DNA from 3 places in the Pseudomonas azerbaijanorientalis genome. Region 2 is predicted to be linked to each of the others. Evidence: predicted binding sites of a transcription regulator. Region 2 holds the regulator's gene; each other region holds the start of a gene.
What was found. The regulator FliA, encoded in region 2, starts transcription of late flagellar genes. The targets are predictions, from matches to a motif close to CTAAAGTTTNNNNNNNNNNNGCCGNTAA.
Positions count from the first base shown of each region.

Region 1: KSS91_RS22565 (methyl-accepting chemotaxis protein) is a predicted target of FliA. The motif match lies at 1,848-1,875, and genes of this name have one in related genera.
Region 3: KSS91_RS23520 (flagellar protein MotY) is a predicted target of FliA. The motif match lies at 1,753-1,780, and genes of this name have one in related genera.

Region 1 is NZ_CP077078.1:5,046,771-5,056,480, reverse strand. It holds gene KSS91_RS22575 (hypothetical protein) at 1-483, opposite strand, end outside; gene KSS91_RS22570 (transporter) at 695-1,717, opposite strand; gene KSS91_RS22565 (methyl-accepting chemotaxis protein) at 1,989-3,614, shown strand; gene KSS91_RS22560 (PepSY domain-containing protein) at 3,667-3,972, opposite strand; gene KSS91_RS22555 (glycerophosphodiester phosphodiesterase) at 4,182-5,306, opposite strand; gene KSS91_RS22550 (DUF2025 family protein) at 5,517-5,843, shown strand; gene KSS91_RS22545 (antibiotic biosynthesis monooxygenase family protein) at 5,986-6,309, opposite strand; gene KSS91_RS22540 (CTP synthase C-terminal region-related (seleno)protein) at 6,306-7,013, opposite strand; gene KSS91_RS22535 (LysR family transcriptional regulator) at 7,029-7,970, shown strand; gene KSS91_RS22530 (DUF1003 domain-containing protein) at 7,977-8,516, opposite strand; gene KSS91_RS22525 (diguanylate cyclase) at 8,598-9,665, opposite strand.
Region 2 is NZ_CP077078.1:4,674,972-4,684,681, reverse strand. It holds gene flhF (flagellar biosynthesis GTPase FlhF) at 1-1,097, shown strand, start outside; gene fleN (flagellar synthesis regulator FleN) at 1,214-2,044, shown strand; gene fliA (RNA polymerase sigma factor FliA) at 2,041-2,781, shown strand; gene KSS91_RS20860 (chemotaxis response regulator CheY) at 2,949-3,320, shown strand; gene KSS91_RS20855 (protein phosphatase CheZ) at 3,342-4,130, shown strand; gene KSS91_RS20850 (chemotaxis protein CheA) at 4,179-6,440, shown strand; gene KSS91_RS20845 (protein-glutamate methylesterase/protein-glutamine glutaminase) at 6,489-7,619, shown strand; gene KSS91_RS20840 (flagellar motor protein) at 7,619-8,359, shown strand; gene motD (flagellar motor protein MotD) at 8,375-9,265, shown strand; gene KSS91_RS20830 (ParA family protein) at 9,309-9,710, shown strand, end outside.
Region 3 is NZ_CP077078.1:5,258,197-5,267,906, forward strand. It holds gene KSS91_RS23515 (argininosuccinate synthase) at 1-652, opposite strand, end outside; gene KSS91_RS23520 (flagellar protein MotY) at 782-1,687, opposite strand; gene pyrC (dihydroorotase) at 1,847-2,893, shown strand; gene rnt (ribonuclease T) at 2,890-3,567, shown strand; gene KSS91_RS23535 (peroxiredoxin) at 3,749-4,351, opposite strand; gene KSS91_RS23540 (bacterioferritin-associated ferredoxin) at 4,664-4,882, shown strand; gene bfr (bacterioferritin) at 5,081-5,557, shown strand; gene grxD (Grx4 family monothiol glutaredoxin) at 5,739-6,080, opposite strand; gene KSS91_RS23555 (molybdopterin oxidoreductase family protein) at 6,178-8,286, opposite strand; gene argF (ornithine carbamoyltransferase) at 8,849-9,710, shown strand, end outside.

The DNA.
Region 1 (9,710 bases), 370 kb from region 2:
GAAGTAGGCCGGGTTGATCATCATGGTCTGGTCAGGCTGGATCGTGTAGACCGGCATCCAGGTATTGATCTGGCAGTCGACTCCGCCGTACCAGGTATCGCGATGAGGCTTGTAGGCATAGCTGACGCCGGCGTGCAGGTAGTCGTAGTTGGGCACGACACGGATGCGCGGTACGTCGAATATGAATTCCTCGGGAGTGGCACCGATTTCGTCGGTGAAACTGCGGATCAGCTCCTTGGCCCGCAGGCTGTTGGTGAACTGCCCCTTGAGGCGAGTCACCAGCACCACGAACTCTTGCACCGGCATCAGCGTGTGCAGCGCCTGGTGGTTGGTTTCGCCATCGAAGGCGGCCGTGATGCTTTCCTGGGCGAACGCACACAGCTCTTTGGCGGCGCGCAGCTGAGTGTTCAGGAAGATATCGCCGGCGTAGATGGCTTCTTTGAAGTCAGCTTTGTGTTGAAGCTGATTGATGTACAGATTCACGATTCCACTCCTGAATACATCGAGTCTCTTAAGAGTCGGCCACACGTTAGCAAACTGAAGTGCAATCTGACGGGTGACGGATCAATAACAGCGCAAACCCCTGAATTTGCGATGAAATGCGTTTGCCACACAAAGAAATCCCGGCTCAGACACTGGCCGGGATGAGGTTGTGCGCCCTGTAGGAGCTGCCGCAGGCTGCGATCTTTTGATCCTAATAATCCTGCTGCTTGCGAAACGCCCAGCGTCCGGCAATCACGGTAAAGGTCGCGACCAGTGCCACCAGGATCCAGAATCCTTGCGGGTCATCGGCCAGCGGAATGCCGCCGACGTTCATGCCGAAGAAACCGGCGATGATGTTGATCGGCAGCGCCAGCACCGTCACCACTGTCAGGGTGAACAGCGTGCGGTTGGTCTGTTCGTTGATGTTGGCGGCGATCTCTTCCTGCAACAGCTTGATCCGCTCACCCAGCGCCGTGAGGTCGTTGATGATCAGCGCAAACTCCTCGGTGGATTTGCGCAGCTCCTTCACGTCTTCCTTTTGCAGCCATTGCGGCGGCCGGTTGAGCAGGCGCAGCAATGAGCCTGGCTCCAGCGCCAGCAGCCGTTGCAAGCGCACCAGCACCCGGCGATTGGCGCCCAGCTCGGCGCGGTTGGTCGACAGGCGCGAGGAGAGCAACTCGTCTTCGATCTGGTCCACGCTCTGGCTGGTCTTGCGCACGATCTGGGTCAGCACTTCACCCTGGTCGCGCAGCAGATGCACCAGCAGCTCCAGCGGGGAGCGAAAGCATTCCCGGGCCTTCACCGACGAGCGCAACTTGTCCACCGAGTGCAGCGGCTGCAGACGGGCGCTGATGATCAGCCGGCTGCGGGCGCACACCCACAAGGTCGAGACATCCGAGGAGACCATGTTGCTGAGGTTGAACACCACGTCGTTGACCACCGCCAGCAACGCGGAGTCGACATGCTCGATGCGCGTCGAGCGCGAACCTTCGTGCAGCGCCTCGAAAAATTCCTCGGGCAATTGCAGATGGCTTTTCATCCAGCGCTCGCACGCGGCGTGCGCGAGGTTCAGGTGCAGCCAGAGAAACTGTTCGTCGCTTTGCGGTTGTTGCAGGTACTGCAAGGCTTGGGCGGAGTTGATTTCCCGACCGGCCTCACCGGGGCGAAAACTGAAACCGTAAAGCAGGCCGAACAGATCCGTATCGCGATGACTGTGATCGATGCTGTGGTTCATTAGGACTCGCAAGGGAGGCGCCTGTCGCGTGTTTTACAGGTTCACTTGAGCGGCATCATCGCAAGCCTGGATGACGTTTTTGTGACGGGAAAATAACGCAAACGAATGCTCTACCGGTGGTCGGTTTTTTCTAAAGAATCGCTCTGGCACGCCGATCACGCTTGGGTTAAGTTGCGCGCCGCAGGCCTCGGCCGAGACCGCAGACAGGGATGTCCGGACACCTTTCACGCCTTTTTTGGGCGTGCCTCATTCCTGTCATGAGTACCCATCGATGCTTTTGCAAAAGTCCTTGAGAGCACAAATTCTCGCCCTGCTGAGTGGCAGCCTGCTGGCGATGCTGTTGATCGCCCTGGCGTGCTTTCACTTCTTGTCCAGTGGCGTGCAGAGTTACGCCAATCTGATCGAGGGCCCGCTGCATACCTCGCAATTGATCGATGAAGCCAACCTGCAATTCAAGGTGCAGGTGCAAGAGTGGAAAAACGTCCTGTTGCGCGGCAAGCAACCGGCGGACCTGAGCAAGTACTGGGGGCAATTCGAAGACCGTCAGCGTGATGTGCAAAACATCCTCGGCGAACTGGCCGCGCAGAAGGGCATCGAGCCGTCACTCAAGAGCCGCATCGAGCGCTTGCGTGACGAACATCGCCAGTTGGGCGCGGCGTATCAGAAGGGGCGGGACGCGTTCGTGGCCGCCGGTGGTGATCCGACGGTGGGCGATACCGCGGTCAAAGGCGTAGATCGTGCGACCAGCGATCAGATGAGCGCACTGGTCAGCGAGTTGCGCAAGCAAGGCGCCGAACAGTCGACCTTGATCAGCGCCGCCGCCGATCGCACGGTGCTGCTGGGGCTTGTCGTGATGCTGGTTTCGGGGTTGTTGATCGGCCTGCTGAGCCTCTGGCTGGTCAACCGCAACCTGGTCGAACCGATCCGCAAACTGATCGAATACGTGGCGCAACTCAGCCAGGGTCGTCTTGCCGAGCGCGTGGCCAGCACCCGTCAGGATGAGTTGGGCAAACTGGCGATCGCCGCCAACACCCTGCGCGATTTCCTCGCCGAAACCTTCAGCCGTTTGCAGCGCAGCGCGTCGGACCTGGACAGCGCCAGCGGTGAGTTGAACTCGATCGCCACCGTGATGGCCGGCGGCACCAACGAGCAGTTCAACCGCACCGATCAGGTGGCCACGGCGATGAACGAAATGTCCGCCACGGCGCAGGAAGTGGCGCGTCATGCCGCGCAAGCGGCGCGGGCCGCCGACGATGCCGACCAGTCCGCCCAGCAGGGCGAAAAAGTCATGCAGTGCACCATCCACACCATCACCCAAATGCGTGGCGAAATCGCCAACACCGCCACGGTCATCCGCCAACTGGAAACCGACAGCGGGCGCATCGGCAAGGTCCTGGAAGTGATTCGCGGCATCGCCGAACAGACCAACCTGCTGGCGCTCAACGCGGCCATCGAGGCGGCCCGCGCCGGTGAGGCCGGGCGCGGTTTTGCCGTGGTGGCCGATGAAGTCCGCAGCCTGGCCCAGCGCACGGCTGCGTCGATCATCGAGATCAACCAGATCATTCAAACCGTGCAGACCGGTGCTATCGAAGCAGCCCAGGCGATTGAAAGCGGTCAGTCGCGCAGCGAAGAAAGCGTGCAGCAGGTGACCGAGGCCGGCGCCATGCTCGAACGCATCACCCTGGCCGTGGAAGCCATCCGCGACATGAACCGGCAGATCGCCACCGCAGCCGAAGAACAGACGTCGGTGGCCGAAGACATCTCGCGCAACCTCACCGAGATCACCAGCATCGCCAGCACTAACCTTGACAACGTGCAGCGCACCGAAGCGGCGAGCAACAACCTGCACGGCTTGTCGGGGCAGTTGAACGAGGTGACGGCGCGCCTGAGCGCTTAAACGCAAAAAGCCGCACGATCGTCAGAGCGTGCGGCTTTTGTGTGGGTTGTGATTACTTGTCTTGCTTGTTTTCCAGGACCTTGCCGTTAGAGGCATCGATGTCCACATCCCACTCGACGTTCTTGGCGTCGCGCAACTCGATCTCATACTCGTAACCGTTGAAATGGTTATCCAGCTCGGTTTTGGTGATCGTGGCGCCCGGGTGCAGATCCAGAGCGATCTTGTTCAGATCTTCCAGGGGCTTGATCTTGCCGTCCTTGACCAGTTGCGGGATCTGATCCACGCGCACGTCGGCCTGGGCCAGACCGGCAGTGAGGGTCAGGGTTGCAGCGGTAAACAAAGCAGTCAGAGTCTTCATGGGCTTCTTTCCTTGGGTGATCTGTTTAAGTGAGATCAGGTTAGCTTTTGTAACTTAAGCCACCCTTAAAACCTCCATCATGTCCTGCATCAATCCCTGTGGGATCGTGGCTTGCCCGCGATAGCGGAGTGTCAGTCAGCGTTGATGTTGAAGCTGATGGCCTCTTCGCGGGCAAGCCACGCTCCCGAAGGGTTTTGCGTGATTGCGGATCAGTAGCCGTTGTTCTGTAGTACCTGCGCCACACTCGCCGCCGGACGTTTATAGAACTTCAACAACTCACTGGCGCGGTTGGTGAAAATGCCGTCGACGCCGGCGTCCATGACTTTCTGGTAGTCCACTGCATCGTCGATGGTGTAGACGTGCACCAGCAGGCCCTGATCGTGGGTGTACTGGTTCATCCAGGGTTGCACCAGGTCCGAGTAACTCTGGTCGCCGCCCTGGGTCAGTGCGGCGGACGGGCCGGTGCCGATGGTGCCCTGGGCCTTGGCGTAGTCGACCCAACGCTGGAATTCGGCTTTGTCCTTCGGTTGTTGTGCGGCGTAGTAAGCGGCCTTGTCCTTGGCGCCGGACTCGGCAAAGGTCACCCTGGACTTGGGCTCGATGCTGCCTTCACCGACCCACAACAGCAGGATCTTCGGCACCTTCGGCATTTCCTTTTGCAGCAGTTCGAGACTGCTCTTCTCGAAGGTCTGCAGAACCACCTTGCCGTTGCCCTGGCCAACCGCCAGCGTGCTGTTGGCCGGTTTCGATTCGCTGGGGTTCAGCCAGCCACGGGCCTGGAGTTTTTCCTTGAGGTCGTGTTCGATGCCGGGAAACTGCTTGGGTTCCTTGGTTTCGATGTACAGCCCGGGCTTGTGCAGGGCGTTGCCCTCGGCGATGTCGATGATTTCATCAAGGGTCAGAATCTTCAGGCCGGCGAAGGCAGGGCGCGCGCGATCCGGGTAGGCGGCATTGAACCAGCTGCCCGCATCCAGGGTTTTCAGTTCGGCCATGGTGAATGCATTGGCTGGGCTGTCCTTGCGCTCGGGGAATTTGCTGGCGACGTCGGTCGTGCGTTGCAGGTTGTTGTCGTGCAGTACAAACAGCACGCCGTCCTTGCTGCGCTGCAGATCCATTTCCAGGTAATCGGCGCCCAGGTCGCGGGCCGTCTTGTAGGCCGCAGCGGTGGATTCCGGCGCATCGAAAGACGCGCCACGGTGGGCGATCACCGCCGGGTGCGGAATGCCCAAACGGGTCGCCAGTTCCGTGGGACCAGGTTCGCTGGCGGCCTGTGCCTGGCCGAGGCCTAGCAGCAGGCTCAACAACAGGGCGTTTTTAGTAAAGGTGGCGGGCATGGTCGAGATCCTTTCGCAATGAGTGAGCGCTCCCTTTTAGCAACTCATCTTTGCAGGCGCTATCACGAGACCGACATAAATCTGCCTGAAGCTGATTTTCGTCAGCACTTTTGTGCGCCCGTTTGCAGTACGCTGGACCTTGCAATTTCCCCGGCAGAGGGAAACGCAGGCCCTGCGTGTAAACCAACGATCACCATTGCGGGGTTTACCATGCGCATCACTTCCCAACTGATCTGCCAGGCGGCCGACCAACTCAAAGGCTTCGTCGGCCTCAACCGTAAGACCGGCCATTACCTCGTGCGCTTCAGCGAAGACTCGTTCGGCATGGACGTGGCGGATGACGGCATCATCCCGACCAGCGAATTCGTCTGGGGGGCTGGGCCCGGGCAGGCGATGACGCTCAAGCGCGAATTGATCCAGTTGTTGCTGGACCAGAACATCGATGACCGGATCAACATCACCGAGCCATTGCGGGTGTACATGAACCGGGGGGAAGTGCCGGAGATATCGGCGGTTCGCAGTCTGGTTCGGGGTTGAGTTTTTGTGGTGACTGTTCTGGCCTCTTCGCGGGCAAGCCCGCTCCCACAGGTTTTTGCGTTGGGAACATATCTTGTGTACACCCGCGTCCCCTGTGGGAGCGGGCTTGCCCGCGAAAACGGCCTCAAAAACACCGCATCATTTACAGACTGAACCCGTAGGCCCGCTCAACCCGACACACCCGCGTATGACACCGCGCATACCAGGTCGAACGCCCACGCTCGCGAATCGCCGTATGCTCTGGATGCTGCTTCCACGCCAGAATCGCCGCCTCGCTGGCCCAGTACGACACCGTAATTCCAAGCCCATCCTCACCCCGCGCCGACTCCACACCAAGAAACCCCGGCTGTTCACGGGCCAGTTCCAGCATCCTTGCGGCCGCTTCGGCATAACCCTGATCGTCCCCGGTGCGCAGCGAAGTGAAGATCACCGCGTAATAAGGCGCCGTTGGGGTATTGGCGCTCATGACGAGCGCCCCGCACAGGCTTTGACAAAGGCGCCAACCAGCGGCGGCAAGACGCCCCCGAGTGCCGCCCGCTCGGGCTGAAACAAGGTCGCGACAAAGAACGGATGGCCGCTGAGTTCGACCGCGCGCAGTCCCTGTTGTGAATCGTGGCCGACGGCGTGCAGCTCGCGCTTGAGCAGCTCTCCTTCGAACTGCGGATTCACCCCATAGCGACAGCGATAGCCTTCACGAATCTCGGCGCTTTCGTACGCCTGTGCGATCAATGAGCCTTCAGCCAGATGTATGGAATCGACGGCCTCGACCAGCGCACACGACAGTGGCGTCAGCAGCGCCCGTGCTGCATCGGGCGCCGTCTCGCCGTGTTCGGCATCCGACCAGCCCAGCACATTGCGCGCATATTCCAGCACCGCGTGTTGAAAACCGCCGCAGGTGCCGAGGAAAGGTCGCCGTTGTTCGCGGGCAAAACGGATCGCCAGCAATGCACCGTCCATGTTGCGATACGGGCTGGCCGGCACACACCAAAAACCATCGAATGGGTGCAGCGGTGTCTCGCTGTGGATTTCATCGGTGGCCAACCATTGCCATTGCACCTTCAGGCCGCTGTGTTCAGCGGCCATTTCAAGGGCTACGGGAATGGCCTGGTGGGCGGTGACTTGCGGGTCGTAGTCGCCGATCAGAGCGATGCGAATCGTACGGTTTTCCATGAGGGGCCTCTGCACTTGTTGATTCCTGAGGCCCACTATAGATTGGCGTTCACGCACTCAATATTGGCGTTTTCCCAAGTGATCAATGCAGCCACGCACTATCGACTGGACTACCCGGACCTGGCCCTGATCCTCGCATTGGTACGCGGCGGCTCTCTGGCCCGCGCCGCACAGCTGTTGAAGGTGGACGTCTCGACGGTGTTTCGAGCGGTGCGCCGGCTGGAGGCTGCGTTGGGTCAGCAATTGTTCGAAAAAAGCCGCGCCGGTTACCTGCCCACCACCCTGGCGCAGTCACTGGCCGAGCAGGCCGAGCGCGCTGAACAGGCGCTGGAGGCGGCGCGCATCGGTGTGGAGCAGGGCGGTGAAGTGATCAGCGGCATCGTGCGCCTGACCTGTACCGATTCGGTCCTGCAAGGTTTGCTGTTGCCGGCGCTGGCGCAGTTCATGCCGAACTATCCGGCCCTGACGCTCGAGCTCAGCACGTCCAATGATTTTGCCAACCTCAGCCGCCGGGATGCCGATATCGCCCTGCGCCTGACCCGCACGCCACCGGAGCACCTGGTAGGACGGCGACTGGCGGATATTACCTACCGCGTGTGCGCCAGCGAGCGATACCTGCAATCGGTCAACACCACAGACCTGGCCTCATTGACCTGGATCGCCCCGGATGACTTCCTGCCGGATCACCCGACCGTTACCTGGCGTCGCCAGGCCTTGCCGGGCGTAACGCCGGGTTACCGTTGCAACAGCATGCTGTCGGTTACCGAGCTGGTCAGGGCGGGGCTGGGTGTCGCGGCGTTGCCGGACTTCTTGATCGGCGAGGGATTACGGCCGCTGGGCGAGCCATTGCACGGATACGACACCGCGCTGTGGCTGCTGACCCGTCCCGACTGCCGCGCCTTGCGCTCGGTGGTCACCTTGTTCGATGAGCTGGGGCGTGCGCTGAAACTGCTGTGAAACCGTTCAGGCCTGTGGTTCATCCTTGCGCACGAAGTGTTGATGCATTTGCGACGTCAGGTTTTCGATGCGCTCGGTGAGGGCCTTGGTCATCTCCGTGAGGCGGGTGTTCTGCTCGAGCAGCTCCAGCAGTTGCGCGGAGTTTTTCGCGGCTTCTGCCTGCCGCTCACTGTTGGCGGTCGCCAGCGCTTCGCGGTGCTGCGCATCGGCATCGGATTGGGCCTTGTCCCGCGCGGCCTGGCGCGTCTGGGCCAATAGGATCAGTGGCGCGGCATAGGCCGATTGCAGGCTGAACGCCAGGTTGAGCAGGATGAACGGGTACGCATCGAAGTGGGTGACACCGAACAGGTTGAGGCACACCCAGATCACCACGATCAGCGTTTGGGCGCCGAGAAAGGTCGGGGTACCGAAGAACCGCGCAAAGGCTTCGGCGCGCAGGGCAAACTTGTCATTGCCAAAGGTCGGCGCCAGATGGGCGTGATGGCGATGGAAACGCAGGTGATCGACGGGGGCGGCGGTGGCGTTGTCTGTTGGCGTGGTGTTCATGGTGCTCTCTGCCTGGCGCTGGGACTGAGGCTCACTATAGCCCTGGCGTCATTCGAGCAGCGTAATCGCCAAGCTATCGCATCATGCGTTCGACGTTTCCAGGCTGGTGTTGTTTGTGTTGACACTGACCTTGTTGCGTCCGGTGTTTTTCGCGGTGTACAGGGCTTTGTCCGCGTCATCGAGCCAGGCCGTTGCATCGGCAAACGACGGTTGGTAGGCAGCCAGACCGATACTCAGGCTGACTCGCAGTCCGGGCACTTCCCCATGCCGATAGTCTTGCAGCACGCTGCGCAAACGTTCCATCACTTCCATGGCCTGATTCAGTGGCATGTTGGGCAGAATCACGCAAAATTCATCACCGCCATAGCGACCGGCCAGGTCGCTTTCGCGCAGGTTGCATTTGAGCTCGACGCTCAACTGGCGCAGCACCGAGTCACCGATGAGATGACCGTAGGTGTCATTGATGGCCTTGAAATGGTCGATGTCGATCAGTGCGATGACGGCCTGCTCATGACGCTTGCTGCACTCGCGAAACTTCAGTTGCAGCAAGTCCTTCCAGGCACCGTGGTTGAGCAATCCGGTCAAGCTGTCGGTGCGGCTCAGGGCGCTCAGGGTACGTTTATGTTCTGAAAGCTTGATCGCCAACCGGTAGCAGACCATGCCCAGCGCCAAGGGGTAGAGCGACAGCATCGGCAAGCAGGCCCACACCTGCAATTGCGTGGTCGACAGGGTGAATGCCGCGCCGAACAGCGACCAGGCAATCAGCACGCCCGCCGCTTGGCTCAGACTGCCCAACAGAAACATCCGTTGGCCGCCGGCGGCGACATTATTCATCGCCATCATCGCCAGAATGGTCACGGTGCAAAGCGGATTGAACTGGAACGTCGCGACCCAAAAACCACCGCACAACGAATCGTAAAGCAGATTGCGGCGTTCGGCCTTGTAGGGAAAGGCCGAGCGGCTCGACAGTTGATAAGCGAGATGCGGCCAGACAAAACCATTGAGCGCCAACAAAACCCATACCCACACCGGCAAGTGCAACGGATACAGGGCAGCGGCCACACTGAAACTGCCGATGCCCAAGCCAATGGTTCGAGGCATGTAGATGCGTCTGGCAAATGACAAACCCTTGCCGTGTTGTTTATCCATGATTTCCTGCGCCAGATTCATTCTGAAACACTTTACCGCATGGGG
Region 2 (9,710 bases):
TGAGCCTGCGTGGCGATGGCGAGAGCGACAATGCGACCAACCGCCAGTTGTTCGCCGGTTTGCCGCTCACCGCAGCCGAGCCGCTGATCGAACCTACGTATGACCAACCTCGTCGCCCCGCACCGGCTGCTGTACCAGCGTCCGGTGGCGTGGACCCGCGTGCGTTCGACTCGATGCGCTCCGAGCTCAACAGCCTGCGCGAACTCATGGAAGTACAACTCGGGTCCCTGGCCTGGAACCAGCTGCAAGGCAGCCGTCCGGATCAGGCCAACCTATGGCGTCGCCTGCAACGCATTGGCCTGTCTGGCCCGCTGTCTCGAGACCTGCTGGCACTGATCAGCGAAATCCAGGAGCCTCGTCAGGCCTGGCGCATGTTGCTGGCACACCTGGCGCGCATGATCGTTACCCCGGAAGTCGAGCCGCTGGAAGAGGGCGGAGTCATCGCCATGGTCGGCCCAGCCGGCATGGGCAAGACCACCACCCTGGCCAAGCTGGCTGCCCGTTACGTGCTCAAGTACGGCGCGCAGAACATTGCGCTGGTGAGCATGGACAGCTTCCGCATCGGTGCCCAGGAGCAACTCAAGACCCTGGGGCGCATTCTCAATGTGCCGGTGACCCACGTCGATCCGGGCCAGTCCCTGGTGCAGGCGCTCGATCCATTGCTGCGCAAGCGCGTGGTGCTGATCGATACCGCCGGCCTGCAGGCCAGCGACCCGGCCCTGCGCATGCAGCTCGAAAGCCTGGCCGGTCGTGGCATCCGCTCAAAAAATTATCTGGTCCTGGCAACCACCAGCCAGAAACAGGTTCTAACTGCCGCTTATCACAGTTACAAGCGTTGCGGGCTTGCCGGCTGCATCCTGACTAAACTGGATGAAACGGCAAGCCTGGGCGAGGTGTTGAGCCTGGCCATCAGTCATGAGCTGCCAGTGGCGTACCTGACCGATGGCCCGCGGATTCCGGATGATCTCCATCTGCCGCGCCGTCATCAGTTGGTCAGTCGCGCCGTCAGTGTGCAAATGCAGGAAGAACCCAGCGAAGAAGCCATGGCTGACATGTTCGCTGACATCTACCACAGCCCGACCAAGCAGGTTGGCTGAGGTAATAATGAATCGTTTTTGTACCTACATCGATGGTCTGCCATGCATTGTTCCGTTTGTGAACGCGCAGCCAGTAATGTGGCCTCCGTCTATGCAAGACAAGGTAAAGAAATAACATGGGCAGCATGCATCCCGTACAGGTGATCGCGGTGACCGGCGGCAAAGGTGGCGTCGGGAAAACTAACGTGTCAGTGAACTTGTCCCTGGCTTTGGCTGAGCTTGGCCGGCGCGTCATGCTGCTGGACGCCGACCTGGGACTGGCGAACGTCGACGTTCTGCTGGGCCTGACACCCAAACGTACCCTGGCCGACGTGATCGAGGGCCGCTGCGAACTGCGCGATGTACTGCTGCAGGGACCTGGCGGCATCCGTATCGTTCCGGCCGCATCCGGCACTCAGAGCATGGTGCATCTGAGTCCTGCGCAACACGCGGGCCTTATCCAGGCCTTCAGTGATATCGGCGACAACCTCGACGTATTGGTGATCGACACCGCTGCGGGCATTGGTGAGTCGGTCGTCAGCTTCGTTCGTGCAGCCCAGGAAGTGCTGCTGGTGGTGTGCGACGAGCCGACCTCGATTACCGATGCCTACGCCTTGATCAAGTTGCTCAATCGCGACTACGGCATGAACCGCTTCCGCGTCCTGGCCAACATGGCCCAGAGCCCGCAGGAAGGGCGCAACCTGTTCGCCAAGTTGACCAAGGTCACGGATCGCTTCCTCGACGTCGCCCTACAATACGTCGGCGCGGTGCCCTACGACGAAAGCGTGCGCAAGGCTGTGCAGAAGCAGCGCGCCGTCTACGAGGCCTTCCCGCGTTCCAAGTGCTCGCTGGCGTTCAAGGCCATCGCGCAGAAGGTCGATACCTGGCCGCTGCCTGCCAACCCGCGCGGGCACCTGGAGTTTTTCGTCGAGCGTCTAGTGCAGCAAACAGCAGGACCTGTTCTATGACAGCCAGCGGTTACAACCTCTACAAAAAATCGGCTCGTGATGCGCAGTACGAGCTGATCGAGCGTTACGCGCCGCTGGTTAAACGCATTGCTTACCACTTGCTGGCGCGTTTGCCGGCCAGTGTCCAGGTCGAAGACCTGATCCAGGCCGGGATGATCGGCCTGCTTGAGGTATCGACCAAATATGACGCCAGCAAAGGCGCCAGTTTCGAGACGTACGCGGGCATTCGAATCCGCGGCGCCATGCTCGATGAAGTGCGCAAGGGGGATTGGGCGCCACGTTCGGTCCACCGCAATACGCGCATGGTCAGCGACGCCATTCGCTCGATTGAAGCGAAAACCGGCCGTGACGCTAAAGATCACGAAGTTGCGGCCGAACTCCAATTGAGTCTCGACGATTACTACGGAATTTTGAACGACACCCTGGGCAGCCGGTTATTCAGTTTCGACGATCTGTTGCAGGACGGCGAACACGAAGGGCTGCACGAGGATGGCGCGAGTGCTCATACCGAGCCGTCACGCGATCTGGAAGATGAACGCTTCCAGGCTGCGCTGGCGGATGCGATTGCCAATTTGCCGGAGCGTGAGCGACTGGTGTTGGCGCTGTACTACGACGAAGAGTTGAACCTCAAGGAAATCGGTGAGGTCCTGGGGGTCAGCGAATCGCGGGTCAGCCAGTTACACAGCCAGTGCGCGGCCCGCTTGCGGGGGCGTTTGGGGGAGTGGCGAGCGCGCTGAAGGCAGTGTGGGGACACTGCGAAAGAGGCTGGTGTGGTGTTGAGCTGCGCCGGTCCCGATCTGTTGTGCTCCAGACAGTCATTGAGTGCTTTGCCGGATTGATTGAAATGGCGCGTCCAGGTGCTGGGCGCGTTTAAGACTGCTTGGAGGTCGAATTGGACAAGAACATGAAAATCCTCATCGTTGATGACTTCTCAACGATGCGGCGGATCATCAAGAACCTGCTGCGTGACCTTGGGTTCACCAACACCGTCGAGGCCGACGATGGCACTACCGCCATTCCGGTGCTCAACAGCGGAAGCATCGACTTTCTGGTAACGGACTGGAACATGCCAGGTATGACTGGCATCGATCTGCTGCGTCACGTGCGTGCCGATGAAAAGCTCAAGCACCTGCCGGTGCTGATGGTGACCGCTGAAGCCAAGCGTGAGCAGATCATCGAAGCGGCCCAGGCCGGCGTTAACGGCTATGTGGTCAAGCCCTTCACGGCCCAGGCGTTGAAAGAAAAAATCGAGAAGATTTTCGAACGCATCGGTTGATGAGTGCGCCACGGGGGAGCTATGGGCAATAACGAAACTTCATTGGGCGACTTTGAATCGACCCTGAAAAAACACGCCGTCGAATTGGTCGAGAGCCTTGAAAAAGGCAAGTTCGGCGACGCGGTGCAATTGATCCATGAGCTCAACCAGACCCGAGACCGCGGCCTGTATCAGGAAGTGGGCAAGCTCACTCGCGAACTGCATAGCGCGATCGTCAATTTCCAGATTGACCCGCACATGCCGCAAGCCGAAGAAGTGTCGCAGATCACCGACGCCACCGAGCGCCTGGGCTATGTGGTCAAGCTGACCGAGGCGGCGGCCAACCGCACCATGGATCTGGTGGAAAATGCCACGCCGCTGGTCAACAGCCTGGCGGACGAAGCCCAGGCCTTGAGCACGGACTGGGGGCGCTTCATGCGTCGTGAAGTCGGTGCCGAAGAGTTTCGTGAACTGGCCCGTCGGGTCGACGGCTTCCTGGCACGCAGCGGCACGGACAATCGCGCGGTGTCGGGCAACCTCAACGACATCCTGCTCGCCCAGGATTACCAGGACCTCACGGGGCAAGTGATCAAGCGTGTGACCCAACTGGTCACCGAAGTTGAAAGCAACCTGCTCAAGCTCGTGCTGATGGCCAGTCAGGTGGACCGCTTTGCGGGCATCGAACATGACCGTGAAGCGATGCTTGCGCAAAAAGATCCACAAAAACATCTCTCTCAGGGTGAAGGTCCGCAGATTCATGCCGATAAAAGAGAAGACGTTGTGTCCGGTCAGGACGATGTGGACGATTTGCTATCCAGCCTGGGATTTTAGAATTTTAGGTATTTTGGGTTTTTAGACCTGTTAGGAGCACCCCCCCTGATGAGCTTCGGCGCCGATGAAGAGATCCTTCAGGATTTCCTGGTTGAGGCCGGCGAGATTCTAGAGCAACTGTCCGAGCAACTGGTCGAGCTGGAAAGCCGTCCGGATGATGCGGATTTGCTCAATGCAATTTTTCGCGGTTTTCACACTGTAAAAGGGGGCGCCGGCTTCCTCCAGCTCAACGAACTGGTGGAGTGCTGTCACATCGCCGAGAACGTGTTCGACATCCTGCGCAAGGGTGAGCGTCGCGTCGACTCGGAACTGATGGACGTGGTTCTCGAAGCGCTGGACGCGGTGAACGGCATGTTCAGCGAAGTCCGCGAGCGCAGCCCGATCACGGCTGCGACACCTGAACTGCTGGCGGCGCTGGCCCGTCTGGCCGAGCCGCAATCGGCTGACGAAGAGGTTACTGCACCTGTCGCCGCCGTGGTTGAAGCGCCGGTGGCTGAAGCCGATTCCGGCGATATTACCGATAACGAATTCGAGCAATTGCTGGACTCGCTCAATGCCGTCAAGGCACAGGCCGAGGCGCCGGCGGTTGCCCACGCACCTGCAAGCGAAGCACCTGCAAGCGACGAAATCACCGATGCCGAGTTCGAGTCGTTGCTCGATCAGTTGCACGGTAAAGGCCAGTTTGCCGTCGATGCGATTGCGCAGGCTCCGGCTGCGCCAGAAGCACCGAAAGCGCCGGGCGACAGTTCCGATATTACGGACGACGAATTTGAAGCACTGCTCGACCAGTTGCATGGCAAGGGCAACTTTGCTGTCGAGGCACTGGAGTCCGCCATTGCTTCGGTGCCTGCACCTGCTGCCCCAAGCGCGGTGGCGGCTGGCAGCGATCTGATTTCCGATCACGAGTTCGAAGCGCTGCTCGACGAATTGCATGGCAAAGGCAAGTTCAGCGAAGTCGGCACCGCGACGGCGGCCAATGGTTCGAGCGCTGCAGTTGCGGCACCGGCACCGGCAGCCAAGGCTGTGGCGCCCAAACCTGTGGCCAAGGCCCCCGAGCCAAAAGCCGAGGCCCCGGCCGCCGCTGCACCGGCTGCTGCCCGCGCCCCGGCCGCGCCACCGGCGGAAAAGCCGGCGAGCGAAGCCGAGACCACCGTACGGGTCGATACCGCGCGTCTGGACGAGATCATGAACATGGTCGGCGAGCTGGTGTTGGTACGTAACCGCTTGGTCCGCCTGGGTCTCAACAGTGGCGACGAAGCCATGTCCAAGGCTGTATCGAACCTCGACGTGGTCACCGCCGACCTGCAAACCGCGGTCATGAAGACCCGGATGCAACCGATCAAGAAAGTTTTTGGGCGCTTCCCGCGCCTGGTTCGCGACCTGGCTCGCCAGCTCAAGAAAGAGATCAACCTGGAGCTGGTCGGCGAAGAAACCGACCTCGACAAAAACCTCGTCGAGGCCCTGGCCGACCCGCTGGTCCACTTGGTGCGCAACGCGGTCGACCACGGCATCGAGTCGCCGGAAGAACGCGAAGCCTCGGGCAAGGCCCGTGGCGGCAAGGTGATTCTGGCGGCCGAGCAGGAAGGCGATCACATCCTGCTGTCGATCTCCGATGACGGTAAAGGCATGGACCCGAATGTCCTGCGTTCCATCGCGGTGAAACGCGGCGTGATGGACAAGGATGCGGCCGATCGACTGAGCGACACCGAGTGCTACAACCTGATCTTCGCCCCGGGTTTCTCGACCAAGACCGAGATCTCCGACGTGTCGGGTCGCGGCGTGGGCATGGACGTGGTGAAAACCAAGATTTCCCAGCTCAACGGTTCGATCAACATCTACTCGGCCAAGGGCCAGGGTTCGAAGATCGTCATCAAGGTGCCGCTGACCCTGGCGATCATGCCGACGCTGATGGTCATGCTCGGCAACCAGGCGTTTGCGTTCCCGCTGGTGAACGTCAACGAGATCTTCCACCTCGACCTGTCGACCACCAACGTCGTGGACGGCCAGGAAGTGGTGATCGTGCGGGACAAGGCGTTGCCATTGTTCTACCTCAAACGCTGGCTGGTCAGCTCCGCCGCTCACGAAGAGCAGCGCGAGGGCCATGTGGTGATCCTTTCGGTGGGCACACAGCGAATCGGCTTTGTCGTCGATCAACTGGTGGGCCAGGAAGAAGTGGTCATCAAGCCATTGGGCAAAATGCTCCAGGGAACGCCGGGCATGTCCGGCGCCACCATTACCGGTGACGGCCGCATCGCGCTGATTCTCGATGTTCCGAGCATGCTCAAGCGTTACGCCACCCGGCGTATTTGATTCTGCTGGAGCGGGGCGCCTGGCCTCGCTCCATCTAATGGAGTGTTTATGGCAGTCAAAGTCCTGGTGGTGGACGATTCGGGGTTTTTCCGCCGCCGCGTCTCGGAAATTCTTTCAGCGGATTCCAATATCCAGGTCGTCGGTACGGCGACCAACGGCAAAGAGGCGATCGATCAGGCGCTGGCCCTCAAGCCCGACGTGATCACCATGGACTACGAGATGCCGATGATGGACGGCATCACTGCCGTGCGGCACATCATGCAACGCTGCCCGACCCCGGTCCTGATGTTCTCCTCACTGACCCATGAAGGCGCCCGGGTCACCCTCGATGCGCTGGATGCCGGCGCCGTGGACTTCCTGCCGAAGAATTTCGAAGACATCTCGCGCAACCCCGAGAAGGTCAAGCAACTGCTGTGCGAGAAGATTCTCAGCATTTCGCGCAGTAATCGTCGTGTCAGTCACTACAGCGCTCCGGCGCCTGTCGCTGCGCCAGCGCAGACGCCTGCGCCTTCCAGCGTGGGCAGTTTTGCCAGCAGCGCGCCCGCGCGTCCGGCACCGGCACCGATTCCGGCGCGTGCGCATGCACCCGCTACGTCGTCGCCCGCGCCAAAACGCAAAAACTACAAACTGGTGGCCATCGGTACGTCCACTGGTGGCCCGGTGGCCCTGCAACGGGTGTTGACCCAATTGCCGGCCAACTTCCCGGCCCCGATCGTGCTGGTCCAGCACATGCCGGCCGCCTTCACCAAGGCCTTCGCCGAGCGCCTGGACAAGCTCTGCCGCATCAGCGTCAAGGAAGCCGAGGATGGTGACATCCTGCGTCCGGGCCTGGCGCTGCTGGCGCCGGGTGGCAAGCAGATGATGATCGACGGTCGCGGCGCGGTGAAAATCCTCCCGGGTGACGAGCGTCTCAATTACAAGCCGTGCGTGGACATCACCTTCGGTTCGGCAGCCAAGTCCTACGGTGACAAAGTTCTGGCGGTCGTCCTGACCGGCATGGGCGCCGATGGCCGCGAAGGCGCGCGCCTGCTCAAGCAGGGCGGCAGTTCGATCTGGGCGCAGGACGAAGCCAGTTGCGTGATCTACGGCATGCCGATGGCCATTGTCAAAGCTGAACTGGCCGACGCGGTGTACAGCCTCGACGACATTGGCAAGCACCTGGTCGAGGCCTGTATCTGATGGATGTTCTAAGCCTGATCGGCATCATCATGGCCTTTGTCGCGATCATCGGCGGCAACTACCTTGAAGGCGGTCATCTGGGCGCCCTGGCCAACGGCCCGGCAGCGTTGATCGTGCTCGGCGGAACCATCGGCGCGGCGCTGCTGCAATCACCGATGAGCGCCTTCAAGCGCGCCATGCAGATCCTCGCCTGGATCCTGTTCCCGCCGCGCGTCGACCTGGCCGGTGGCATCGACCGCGTGGTGAACTGGAGCCTGACCGCTCGCAAGGAAGGTTTGCTGGGGCTTGAAGGCATCGCCGACGCCGAGCCTGACAATTACGCCCGCAAAGGCCTGCAACTGCTGGTCGACGGCGCCGAGCCGGAAGCGATCCGCAGCATTCTGGAAGTGGATTTCTACACCCAGGAAAGCCGCGATATCGAAGCGGCCAAGGTCTTCGAAAGCATGGGCGGTTACGCGCCGACCATCGGCATCATCGGTGCGGTGATGGGCCTGATTCACGTCATGGGCAACCTGGGTGATCCGTCGCAACTGGGTAACGGCATCGCCGTGGCCTTCGTCGCCACCATCTACGGCGTGGCCAGTGCCAACCTGGTGCTGCTGCCGATTGCCGCCAAACTCAAAGCCATCGCGCTGCGCCAGTCGCGTTATCGCGAAATGTTGCTGGAAGGGCTGCTGTCGATCGCCGAAGGTGAAAACCCTCGTTCCATCGAGTTGAAGCTTCAGGGCTTCATGGATTGATGGGAGACATGGATCATGGCACGTCGTCGCCAGCATGAAGAACACGTCAACCACGAACGCTGGCTGGTGTCCTACGCGGACTTCATCACCTTGCTGTTCGCCTTTTTCGTGGTGATGTACTCCATCTCTTCGATCAACGAAGGCAAGTACAAGGTCATTTCCGAGGCGCTGGTCGGGGTCTTCACCGATTCCGATCGTTCGCTCAAGCCGATCCCCATTGGTGACGAGCGGCCGAAGACCGTGACCCCGGCCAAGCCGCTGGTCAAGGACAGTGACCAGGTCGATGCCGGTGTCTCCGGCGCCAGCGATCCGCTCAAGAGCATCGCCGACGACATCAGCGCGGCGTTCGGTGACCTGATCAGCTCCAACCAGATGACCGTGCGCGGCAACGAGTTGTGGGTCGAGATCGAGCTCAATTCCAGCCTGTTGTTCGGCAGCGGCGATGCCATGCCCAGCGACATCGCGTTCAGCATCATCGACAGGGTCGCAGCGATCCTGAAGCCGTTCGACAACCCGATCCATGTCGAAGGTTTCACCGACGATCAACCGATCCGCACCGCGCAGTATCCGACCAACTGGGAGCTGTCCTCGGCCCGCTCGGCCAGCATTGTGCGCATGCTGGCGATGCAGGGGGTGAACCCCGGTCGCCTGGCGTCGGTGGGCTACGGCGAGTTTCAGCCGGTGGCCAACAACGCCACCGCCGAAGGCCGCGCACGCAACCGTCGCGTGGTGCTGGTGGTGTCGCGCAACCTCGATGTTCGCCGCAGCCTCACCGGCACCGGAACCGCCCATGCGCAACCGGATGCCGCATTGAAGCGTGCTGGCACACAAACTGCACCGACCCCGGTCAAGTCGCCGGTACGAGAGAACGCCGTCAATTCTCCGTCACCGGCATTAACACGTTGAGCTATTTCTCGGCCGATCCGTTCGGCCGGGAGGAACAATCCGAATGAGAGTCTGGGCAGTCGCCAATCAAAAGGGTGGTGTCGGTAAAACCACTTCCTCCATCGCTTTAGCCGGGTTGCTGGCCGAGGCGGGCAAGCGCGTGGTCGTGGTCGATCTCGACCCCCACGGCTCCATGACCAGCTACTTCGGCTACGATCCCGACAGCCTGGAACACAGCAACTACGATCTGTTCCTGCACAAGGGCAACGTGCCGCAAGGCCTGCCGGGTCAACTGTTGCTGTCGACCAGCGACGAACGCATTTCCCTGTTGCCGTCCAGCACTGCGCTGGCCACCCTCGAGCGCCAGTCGCCGGGGCAAAGCGGTCTGGGCCTGGTGATTGCCAAGAGCCTGGCGCAACTGTGGCAGGACTTCGATTACGCCGTGATCGACAGCCCGCCCTTGCTC
Region 3 (9,710 bases), 580 kb from region 2:
TGTCTGGAGCGTTTTCCGGGGAAACGGTCCAGCGCCACATGTCTTCTTCGTGCTCGGTCCAGGTGTCTTCCAGCACGCCGCCTTCATAGGAGATGTGCAGCAGGTTGGCATCCATGGAGTACGGGGATTTCTTCTTGCCGTGACGCTCGATCGGGATCGCGTGCTTCGCGGCGTAGTCCATCAGCTTTTCACGGGACAGCAGGTCCCATTCGCGCCAGGGAGCAATCACTTTCACGCCAGGTTTCAAGGCGTACGCGCCCAACTCGAAACGAACCTGGTCGTTGCCCTTGCCGGTGGCGCCATGGGAAATGGCGTCAGCGCCGGTTTCGTTGGCGATTTCGATCAGGCGCTTGGCAATCAGCGGACGAGCGATGGAAGTACCCAGCAGGTACTCGCCTTCGTAAACGGTGTTGGCGCGGAACATCGGGAAAACGAAATCGCGCACGAACTCTTCGCGCAAGTCGTCGATGTAGATCTCTTTGACGCCCATGGCCTGAGCCTTGGCGCGTGCAGGTTCGACCTCTTCGCCCTGACCCAGGTCAGCGGTGAAGGTCACCACTTCACAGTTATAAGTATCCTGCAGCCACTTGAGGATCACCGAAGTGTCCAGGCCGCCGGAATACGCCAGAACGACCTTGTTTACGTCCGCCATGCCATCACTCCACGGGGTTCTACGGAAAGCCGTGAAGTCTACCGCTCATGCAGGATAATTTACAGAGGCGCGACAGCTTATGACGACCAAGCGACAGAATCTGTCGAGAGCGCGACGATGACTTAAGGGTCAGGAAGTTGCCGAAGTGACCGCTTTCGTCGCTTGCGGGGCAACTTGTTCCGCGGGCGCTCCCCGCTCCAGGCGTACCGCTACCCGACGGTTCTTCGCACGGTTGGCGTTGTTGGTATTGGGCGCCAGCGGATAACGTTCGCCATGGAAACGCAGGGTAATTTGCGACTCCTGGATGCCGTTGGCCTTGAAGAACTCCATCACTGCCAGGGCCCGGCGCCGCGACAGGTCGCGATTGGTCAGGCGGTTGCCGCTGTTGTCGGAGTGACCGTCGAGCTCGATGTGATTGACCGTCGGATCAGCCTTCATGTACTCCAGCATGACCTGCAGCTTGGCTTTCGCGGCATTGTCGAGCTCGATACCGCCGCCAGGGAAGCCGATTTGGGATTGTTTCACCTGCTCGAAGTTCTGCGGCAACAGTTTGGCCACGCAGCCTTGATAATCGGCAAACGCCTGGGTGAACCTGACCGGCAGCAAGCGCACTTCCGACACCCGGCCATCTCCCGAGGAATGGCGAACCACCGGGCTGCGACCGTCCATCAGACCGCTGATCAGGCGTCCGGCCTGCACCTGTGAACTGTTGAACAACACGTTGCCGCTACCGATTCTCACCGTGCCCAGGTTTATATCCTCACGCCCCGGTTGCCACGGTGCGGCAGCCGCCAGCAAGGTCGCCGAACCTCCGCCCATCATCGGGTTATAGGCTTTGAGACGAAACGTTGCCTGCTCACCGGCTTTGCGCACGAACTCCCCCGAACCGAAGTCGGTAATCGGCTGCGTCAGGCGGCATTCGAACTTGTCGCCTTCGACCGTCCACTCAATGCTCTCCAGGCGGGTCTGAAAAGTGAGCGCCATCGCAGGAAGGCTGGCAAACACACTGAGCAAGGCTAAATAACGCTGGCGCACGGGAGGCTCCACTGGCTTCTACAACAAAAAGACCGACACACACATGTTTACGGCATACCCGTTGGATATCGGAAGCTTGCGGCAAAACTTGATAGCGAGTGCCTGCAAGAGTCTTTTCCGGTAGCATTCCCTTGAGTTTGACCCGCCTGGAATCCCCTCATGTCCGACCGCCTGACCCTGCTGCGTCCCGACGACTGGCACATTCATCTTCGCGATGGTGCCGTGTTGACCAATACCGTCGCGGATGTCGCGCGCACCTTTGGCCGCGCCATCATCATGCCCAACCTGGTTCCGCCGGTGCGCAACGCGGCTGAAGCCGACGGCTATCGCCAGCGGATTCTCGCTGCCCGCCCGGCCGGCAGCCTGTTCGAGCCGCTGATGGTCCTGTACCTGACCGACCGCACCCAGCCTGAAGAGATCCGTGAGGCCAAGGCCAGCGGATTCGTGCACGCCGCCAAGCTGTACCCGGCCGGCGCAACCACCAACTCGGACTCTGGTGTTACCAGCATCGACAAGATTTTCCCTGCACTCGAGGCCATGGCCGAAGTCGGGATGCCGTTGCTGATCCACGGCGAAGTCACCCGTGGCGATGTCGACGTGTTCGACCGCGAAAAAATCTTCATCGACGAGCACATGCGTCGTGTGGTCGAGCGTTTCCCGACCCTCAAGGTGGTGTTCGAACACATCACCACCGCTGAAGCCGTGCAGTTCGTCAACTCGGCTTCGGCCAACGTTGGCGCGACCATCACCGCGCATCACCTGCTGTACAACCGCAACCACATGCTGGTGGGCGGGATTCGGCCGCATTTCTACTGCCTGCCGATCCTCAAGCGCAATACGCACCAGGAAGCCCTGCTCGACGCCGCCACCAGCGGCAGTGAAAAATTCTTCCTCGGCACCGACTCGGCCCCCCACGCCCAGCACGCCAAGGAAGCCGCTTGTGGTTGCGCCGGCTGCTACACCGCTTATGCGGCGATCGAGATGTACGCCGAAGCGTTCGAACAGCGCAATGCTCTGGACAAGCTCGAAGCCTTCGCCAGCCTCAACGGCCCGCGTTTCTATGGTCTGCCGGCCAACACCGATCGCATCACCCTGGTCCGCGAAGAATGGACCGCCCCTGCCAGCCTGCCGTTTGGCGAGCTGACCGTTATCCCGCTGCGCGCCGGTGAAAAACTGCGCTGGCGCCTGCTGGAGGAACACGCGTGAGTGAAGACCATTTCGACGACGAACTGGAAGGCAATGGCGGCGGTGGCGGTTCCCGTCATCCAATGGCCGCACGGTTTCGTGGTTACCTGCCGGTTGTCGTCGACGTAGAAACCGGTGGCTTCAACTCCGCCACCGATGCCCTGCTGGAAATCGCCGCGACCACCATCGCCATGGATGAAAAGGGTTTTGTCTACCCGGATCACACCTACTTCTTCCGGGTCGAGCCATTCGAAGGCGCGAACATCGAAGCGGCCGCCCTGGAATTCACCGGGATCAAGCTCGATCACCCGCTGCGCATGGCCGTGAGTGAAGAGTCTGCTCTCAACGATATCTTCCGCGGCGTGCGCAAGGCACTCAAGGCCAACGGTTGCAAACGGGCGATCCTGGTCGGGCATAACAGCAGCTTCGACCTGGGCTTCCTGAATGCGGCGGTTGCGCGTCTGGACATGAAGCGCAATCCGTTCCATCCGTTCTCCAGTTTCGATACTGCGACACTCGCGGGCCTGGCATACGGCCAGACCGTGCTGGCCAAGGCGTGTCAGGCAGCGGACATCGACTTCGACGGTCGCGAGGCCCACTCGGCCCGCTACGACACCGAAAAGACGGCAGAGCTGTTCTGCGGCATCGTCAATCGCTGGAAACAGATGGGTGGCTGGGAAGACTTCAACGATTGATGGCTTTCTGTAGGAGCGAGCCTGCTCGCGATGGTCGTGAACGATAACGCGGGGAATCTGACACCCAGCGGTGTTCTTGAGGTCATCGCGAGCAAGCTCGCTCCTACACAGTCCCGGCGTTATCCCGCGCATAAAAAAACCGGCCTCGATGGCCGGTTTTTTTTTACCTGCAGCGTGCGCCTTACAGAGCGGCAGCGTGCTCGGTCAGGTAAGCCGCTACGCCTTCTGGCGAAGCGTTCATGCCTTTGTCGCCTTTCTTCCAGTTGGCAGGGCAGACTTCGCCGTGCTCTTCGTGGAATTGCAGAGCGTCGACCAGACGCAGCAGCTCTTCCATGTTACGGCCCAGCGGCAGGTCGTTGATGATCTGCGAACGGACAACGCCTTTGTCGTCGATCAGGAACGCGCCACGGAACGCTACGCCATCAGCGGACTGAACGTCGTAGGCCTTCATGATTTCCTGCTTGATGTCGGCAGCCATGGTGTAGCGAACTTCGCCGATACCGCCATTGTTGACCGGGGTGTTGCGCCAGGCGTTGTGGGTGAAGTGCGAGTCGATCGACACGGCGACCACTTCAACGTTGCGCGCCTTGAACTCGGACATGCGGTTGTCCAGAGCGATCAGCTCGGACGGGCAAACGAAGGTGAAGTCCAGCGGGTAGAAGAACACCAGGCCGTATTTGCCTTTGATCGCCGAAGACAGGGTGAAGCTGTCAACGATCTCGCCATTGCCGAGTACGGCCGGTACGGTGAAGTCAGGGGCTTGTTTGCCTACGAGTACGCTCATTGGATATCTCCTGGTGTAATAGCGTGAGAAACAGGTTTCGCATCAGCCTGCCACCCTGAGGCGACAGCCCTGTGACACGAACCCCGGTCGCAAAAGACCGGCCATCATACACCGCGTATTTGAGCTGGCTTAGCTGTTTTTTCCCGGTACGATGAAATCCCCGACGGTTTTGTATCGCCGGTTTGCCATATTGACCGTTCGTCAGCCGCCCCCCGCTTATGACGAAAAGTACTCTGAAACCACTTTGACAATCATTCTCGTTAACATTAAGATCCATCGCAATTGAGTCACAATCAGCGACGGTCCTTCCTTATGTATGTCTGCCTCTGCACTGGCGTCACCGACGGTCAAATCCGCGATGCGATCTATGAAGGATGCTGCAGCTACAAGGAAGTCCGCGTAGCTACCGGCGTTGCCAGTCAATGCGGCAAATGTGCCTGCCTCGCCAAGGAAGTGGTCCGAGAGACCCTGACCAAACTGCAAACGGCCCAGGCTGCAATTCCCTATCCAGCAGAATTTACAGCCGCTTGAGTATCGATTTTCAAAGAACCGGACATATGTCCGGTTTTTTTATGCCTCAAAATCAACTAGTTATGCTCTAGACGCGGAACACAAACATTCTTATTCCGATTAATTTTCATTTAAGTTTCAATAACTTAGGTTTGACACTATTAAATACGCGGCTCAAACTCTGTTCTATTGACAGCTAATACAGGGCAGGACCCCATCATGAAAGGCGACGTTACAGTCATCCAGCATCTCAACAAGATCCTTGCCAATGAGCTGGTCGCGATCAATCAATACTTCCTGCATGCGCGCATGTACGAAGATTGGGGCCTGAACAAGCTAGGCAAACACGAGTACCACGAGTCCATCGACGAGATGAAGCACGCGGACAAGCTGATCAAGCGGATCCTGTTCCTTGAAGGCCTGCCGAACGTTCAGGACCTGGGCAAGCTGCACATCGGCGAACACACCAAGGAAATGCTCGAGTGCGACCTGCGTATCGAGAAAACCGGCCATGCCGACCTTAAGGTAGCCATCGCGCATTGCGAAACAGTGGGCGACTTCGGCAGCCGTGAGCTGCTTGAAGATATCCTCGAGTCTGAAGAAGAACATATCGACTGGCTGGAAACCCAGTTGGGCCTGATCGACAAGATCGGTATCGAAAACTATCTGCAATCGCAGATGGGTGAAGACGAGTAAGTTCCGGGCCATTAATTTCGATGCAATAAAAAGCCCCGCCCTCTTTCGAGTGGCGGGGCTTTTTTATGCCGTTGTAGGAGCGAGCTTGCTCGCGATGGTGGCCAACGATAACGCTGGAAATCTGGTTTCCCGCGGCGTTCTTTAGACCATCGCGAGCGAGCTCGCTCCTACAGGAAGCGAATCAGGCCTCGGTCTTTGGAGCAGCGGCCTTGGCGGCGGCGTCCTTGATCAGGCTCTGCAGCGAACCGTCAGCGGCCATTTCAGTCATGATGTCGCTACCGCCGACCAGCTCACCGGCAACCCACAGTTGCGGGAAGGTTGGCCAGTTGGCGTATTTTGGCAGGTTGGCGCGGATTTCCGGGTTCTGCAGGATGTCCACGTACGCAAACTTTTCACCACACGCCATCACGGCCTGCGCAGCTTTCGCGGAGAAGCCGCACTGCGGGGCATTTGGCGAGCCTTTCATGTAAAGCAGAATGGTGTTGTTGGCAATCTGCTCTTTAATCGTTTCGATGATATCCATGGAGCACCTCGGCTGAACTTTCCGACTCATGGGTCGGCACGGTGGCGCATTGTAACGGAAAGCCGAGCGCCCTGCTCGGTCTCTCCGTCAGACTGATTCAAGCCGCCGCCACGGTCACTGGCACGCCATTGAGCGCGGCATTTCCCGACAGTTCGTCAATCCGGCATTCGTCGGTCAGGTCGTTGGCGCTGGAGCCCGGCTGGCTGCTGGCAATCGACATTTGCACGCCCGGCCGCGCGTGGCCCCAGCCGTGCGGCAGGCTGACCACGCCTTTCATCATATCAAGACTGCCCAGCACTTCGACCTCAATCACACCCACCCGCGAACTGACCCGAACGCGCTGTCCGTCACTGAGCCCGCGACTGGCCAGATCGTCCGGATGCATCAGCAACTGGTGTCGAGGCTTGCCCTTCACCAACCGATGATAGTTATGCATCCATGAGTTGTTGCTGCGTACATGCCGGCGGCCAATCATCAACAACTCGTCGGCGGCCGGCGCCTTCAAGGCAGCGAAGCGCGCCAGGTCAGCGAGAATCGCCGCCGGTGCGGCCTGGATGCGTTGATTGGCAGTCTTCAGGCGTGGTGCCAGGTTGGGCTTGAGCGCCCCCAGATCGACACCATGGGGATGATCGAACAAAGTCGCCAATGACAGCTTGAACTCTGAAGTGTCGCCGTACATCCCCATGCGCAGGCCGCGATCGATCATTTGCGCCGGTGCAATGGTAGGTTTCAACTCTTTGCCGGTCCTGGCGGCAAATGCCTTGGCCAGCCCGACGAAGATCTCCCAGTCGTGCAATGCCCCTTCGGGTTTGGCGAGGATTGCGCGGTTGAAACGACTGACGTTGCGCACCGCGAACAGGTTGAATGTAGTGTCGTAATGATCGTTTTCCAGCGCCGATGTGGACGGCAGGATCAGGTCGGCGTAGCGCGTGGTTTCATTGATGTACAGGTCGATGCTGACCATGAAATCCAGCCCGTCCAGTGCCTGCTCGAGCTTTCGGCCATTGGGCGTGGACAGCACCGGATTGCCCGCCACGGTGATCAGCGCCCGGACTTGCCCTTCTCCTTCGGTGAGCATTTCTTCGGCCAGCGCAGAGACTGGCAGTTCTCCGGCGTATTCCGGGCGCCCGGAAACCCGGCTCTGCCACAGATTGAAATGTCCGCCCGAAGTCGTCGCCACCAGATCCACCGCCGGCTCGGTGCACAAGGCACCTCCCACGCGGTCGAGGTTGCCGGTGACCAGATTGATCAACTGCACCGCCCAGTGACAAAGTGTTCCGAAGGCTTGGGTCGAGACGCCCATGCGGCCATAACAGACAGCCGAGGGCGCCGCGGCGAAGTCTCGCGCCAATTGGCGGATCTGTTCGGCGGGTACGGCGCACAACGGACTCATGGCCTCGGCGGTGAACGACGCGACGGCCTCCCGCACGTCCTCCAGACCGTCTACCGGCAGATGGCTGTCGCGGGTCAGACCTTCAGCGAACAAGGTGTTGAGCAACCCGAACAACAGCGCGGCATCACCGCCCGGGCGCACGAACAGATGCTGATCGGCAATCGCCGCCGTTTCACTGCGGCGAGGGTCGACCACCACCACTTTGCCACCCCGGGCCTGTATCGCCTTCAAGCGTTTTTCCACATCCGGCACGGTCATGATGCTGCCGTTCGAAGCCAGCGGGTTGCCGCCCAGGATCAGCATGAAATCGGTGTGATCGATGTCCGGGATCGGGAGCAGCAAACCGTGGCCGTACATCAAATGACTGGTCAGGTGATGGGGCAATTGATCGACCGACGTCGCGGAAAACCGGTTGCGGGTTTTCAGCAGGCCGAGGAAGTAATTGCTGTGGGTCATCAGCCCGTAATTGTGCACGCTCGGGTTGCCTTGATAGACCGCCACGGCGTTTTGCCCATGACGCTCCTGAATCGCCGCCAGGCGCTCGGCCACCAGGTTGAATGCCGCTTCCCATTCGATGGGCTGCCATTCATTGCCCACCCGCTGCATCGGCTGATGCAGGCGATCCGGATCGTTCTGGATGTCTTGCAGGGCCACGGCCTTGGGGCAGATGTGGCCACGACTGAATGTGTCCTGGGGATCGCCTTTGATCGACGTGATCTGCACTTTACCGCCTTCGACTTCGGTGGTTTCAATGGTCAGGCCACAGATGGCTTCGCACAAATGGCACGCACGGTGATGGAGAGTCTTGGTCATGGCCAGTCTGTCTTGTTATGGGCGGGCAACGATGGCCGCGGAAACAAAACTATGGCGCCAGACCCGACGCCACGCCAGCGACGTTCGTCTTGTGAATCGAGGGATATCAGGCCAGCCGATGGCCGCGCAGGTTCAGTTCGACGGCAGCCTGGGCGGCGCCTGCAAGTGGATTTGCTGAAGGGGTTCAATCGGTTCGTGGGGGGCCATGCACACCGATCAGGCGCCCGTGTTCGTCGAGCCTGGCAGGGATGAATGACAGGTCAGAAACCGACTGTCAGCGCACCATTGCCGCCCCGCCTGATTGCCAAGCCCCGAGAGGCCGGTGTACAAATGAACCGCTGTTTTCAGGAAACAGGCTTCAAAAGCGCTACCTCGGTGAACCCGTAGCACCTCTGAAACTCCCTAAAAACCGTAGCCCTATTGGTAAGACGCGACATTTAATTATAAGATCGCGCCTTCCCCTATTTCGTCGCCCCGTGCGGCTTACGCCGCAGGTCTCGCCCGTTGTTCCGTCAAACAAGGCTTTGAGCATCTGCGGTTTGTAGCAAAAAGGTAGTCAATGATGAGCGCAAGGCACTTTCTCTCCCTGATGGATTGCACGCCCGAAGAGCTGGTCAGCGTGATCCGTCGAGGCGTTGAGCTCAAGGACCTGCGTAACCGCGGCGTACTGTTCGAGCCTCTGAAAAACCGCGTCCTGGGGATGATTTTCGAGAAATCCTCGACCCGCACCCGGATCTCCTTCGAGGCCGGCATGATCCAGCTCGGCGGCCAGGCGATCTTCCTGTCGCCACGCGACACCCAACTGGGCCGTGGCGAGCCGATCGGCGACTGTGCCATCGTCATGTCGAGCATGCTCGACGCGGTGATGATCCGTACCTTTGCCCACAGCAACCTGACCGAATTCGCCGCCAACTCCCGCGTACCGGTGATCAACGGCCTGTCCGATGACCTGCACCCGTGCCAGTTGCTGGCCGACATGCAGACCTTCCTCGAACACCGCGGCTCGATCCAGGGCAAGACCGTGGCCTGGATCGGCGATGGCAACAACATGTGCAACAGCTATATAGAAGCGGCGATCCAGTTCGACTTCCAGTTGCGCGTTGCCTGCCCGGAAGGCTACGAGCCCAACCCGGTGTTCCTGGCCAAGGCCGGCGATCGGGTCTCCATCGTTCGCGACCCGAAAGATGCCGTGCGTGGTGCACACCTGGTGAGCACCGACGTCTGGACCTCCATGGGCCAGGAAGAGGAAACCGCCAAGCGTCTGCAACTGTTCGCACCGTACCAGGTCAACCGCGCCCTGCTCGACCTGGCCGCTGACGACGTGCTGTTCATGCACTGCCTGCCAGCGCACCGTGGCGAGGAAATCAGCGTCGACCTGCTCGACGACAAACGCTCGGTAGCCTGGGATCAAGCCGAAAACCGCC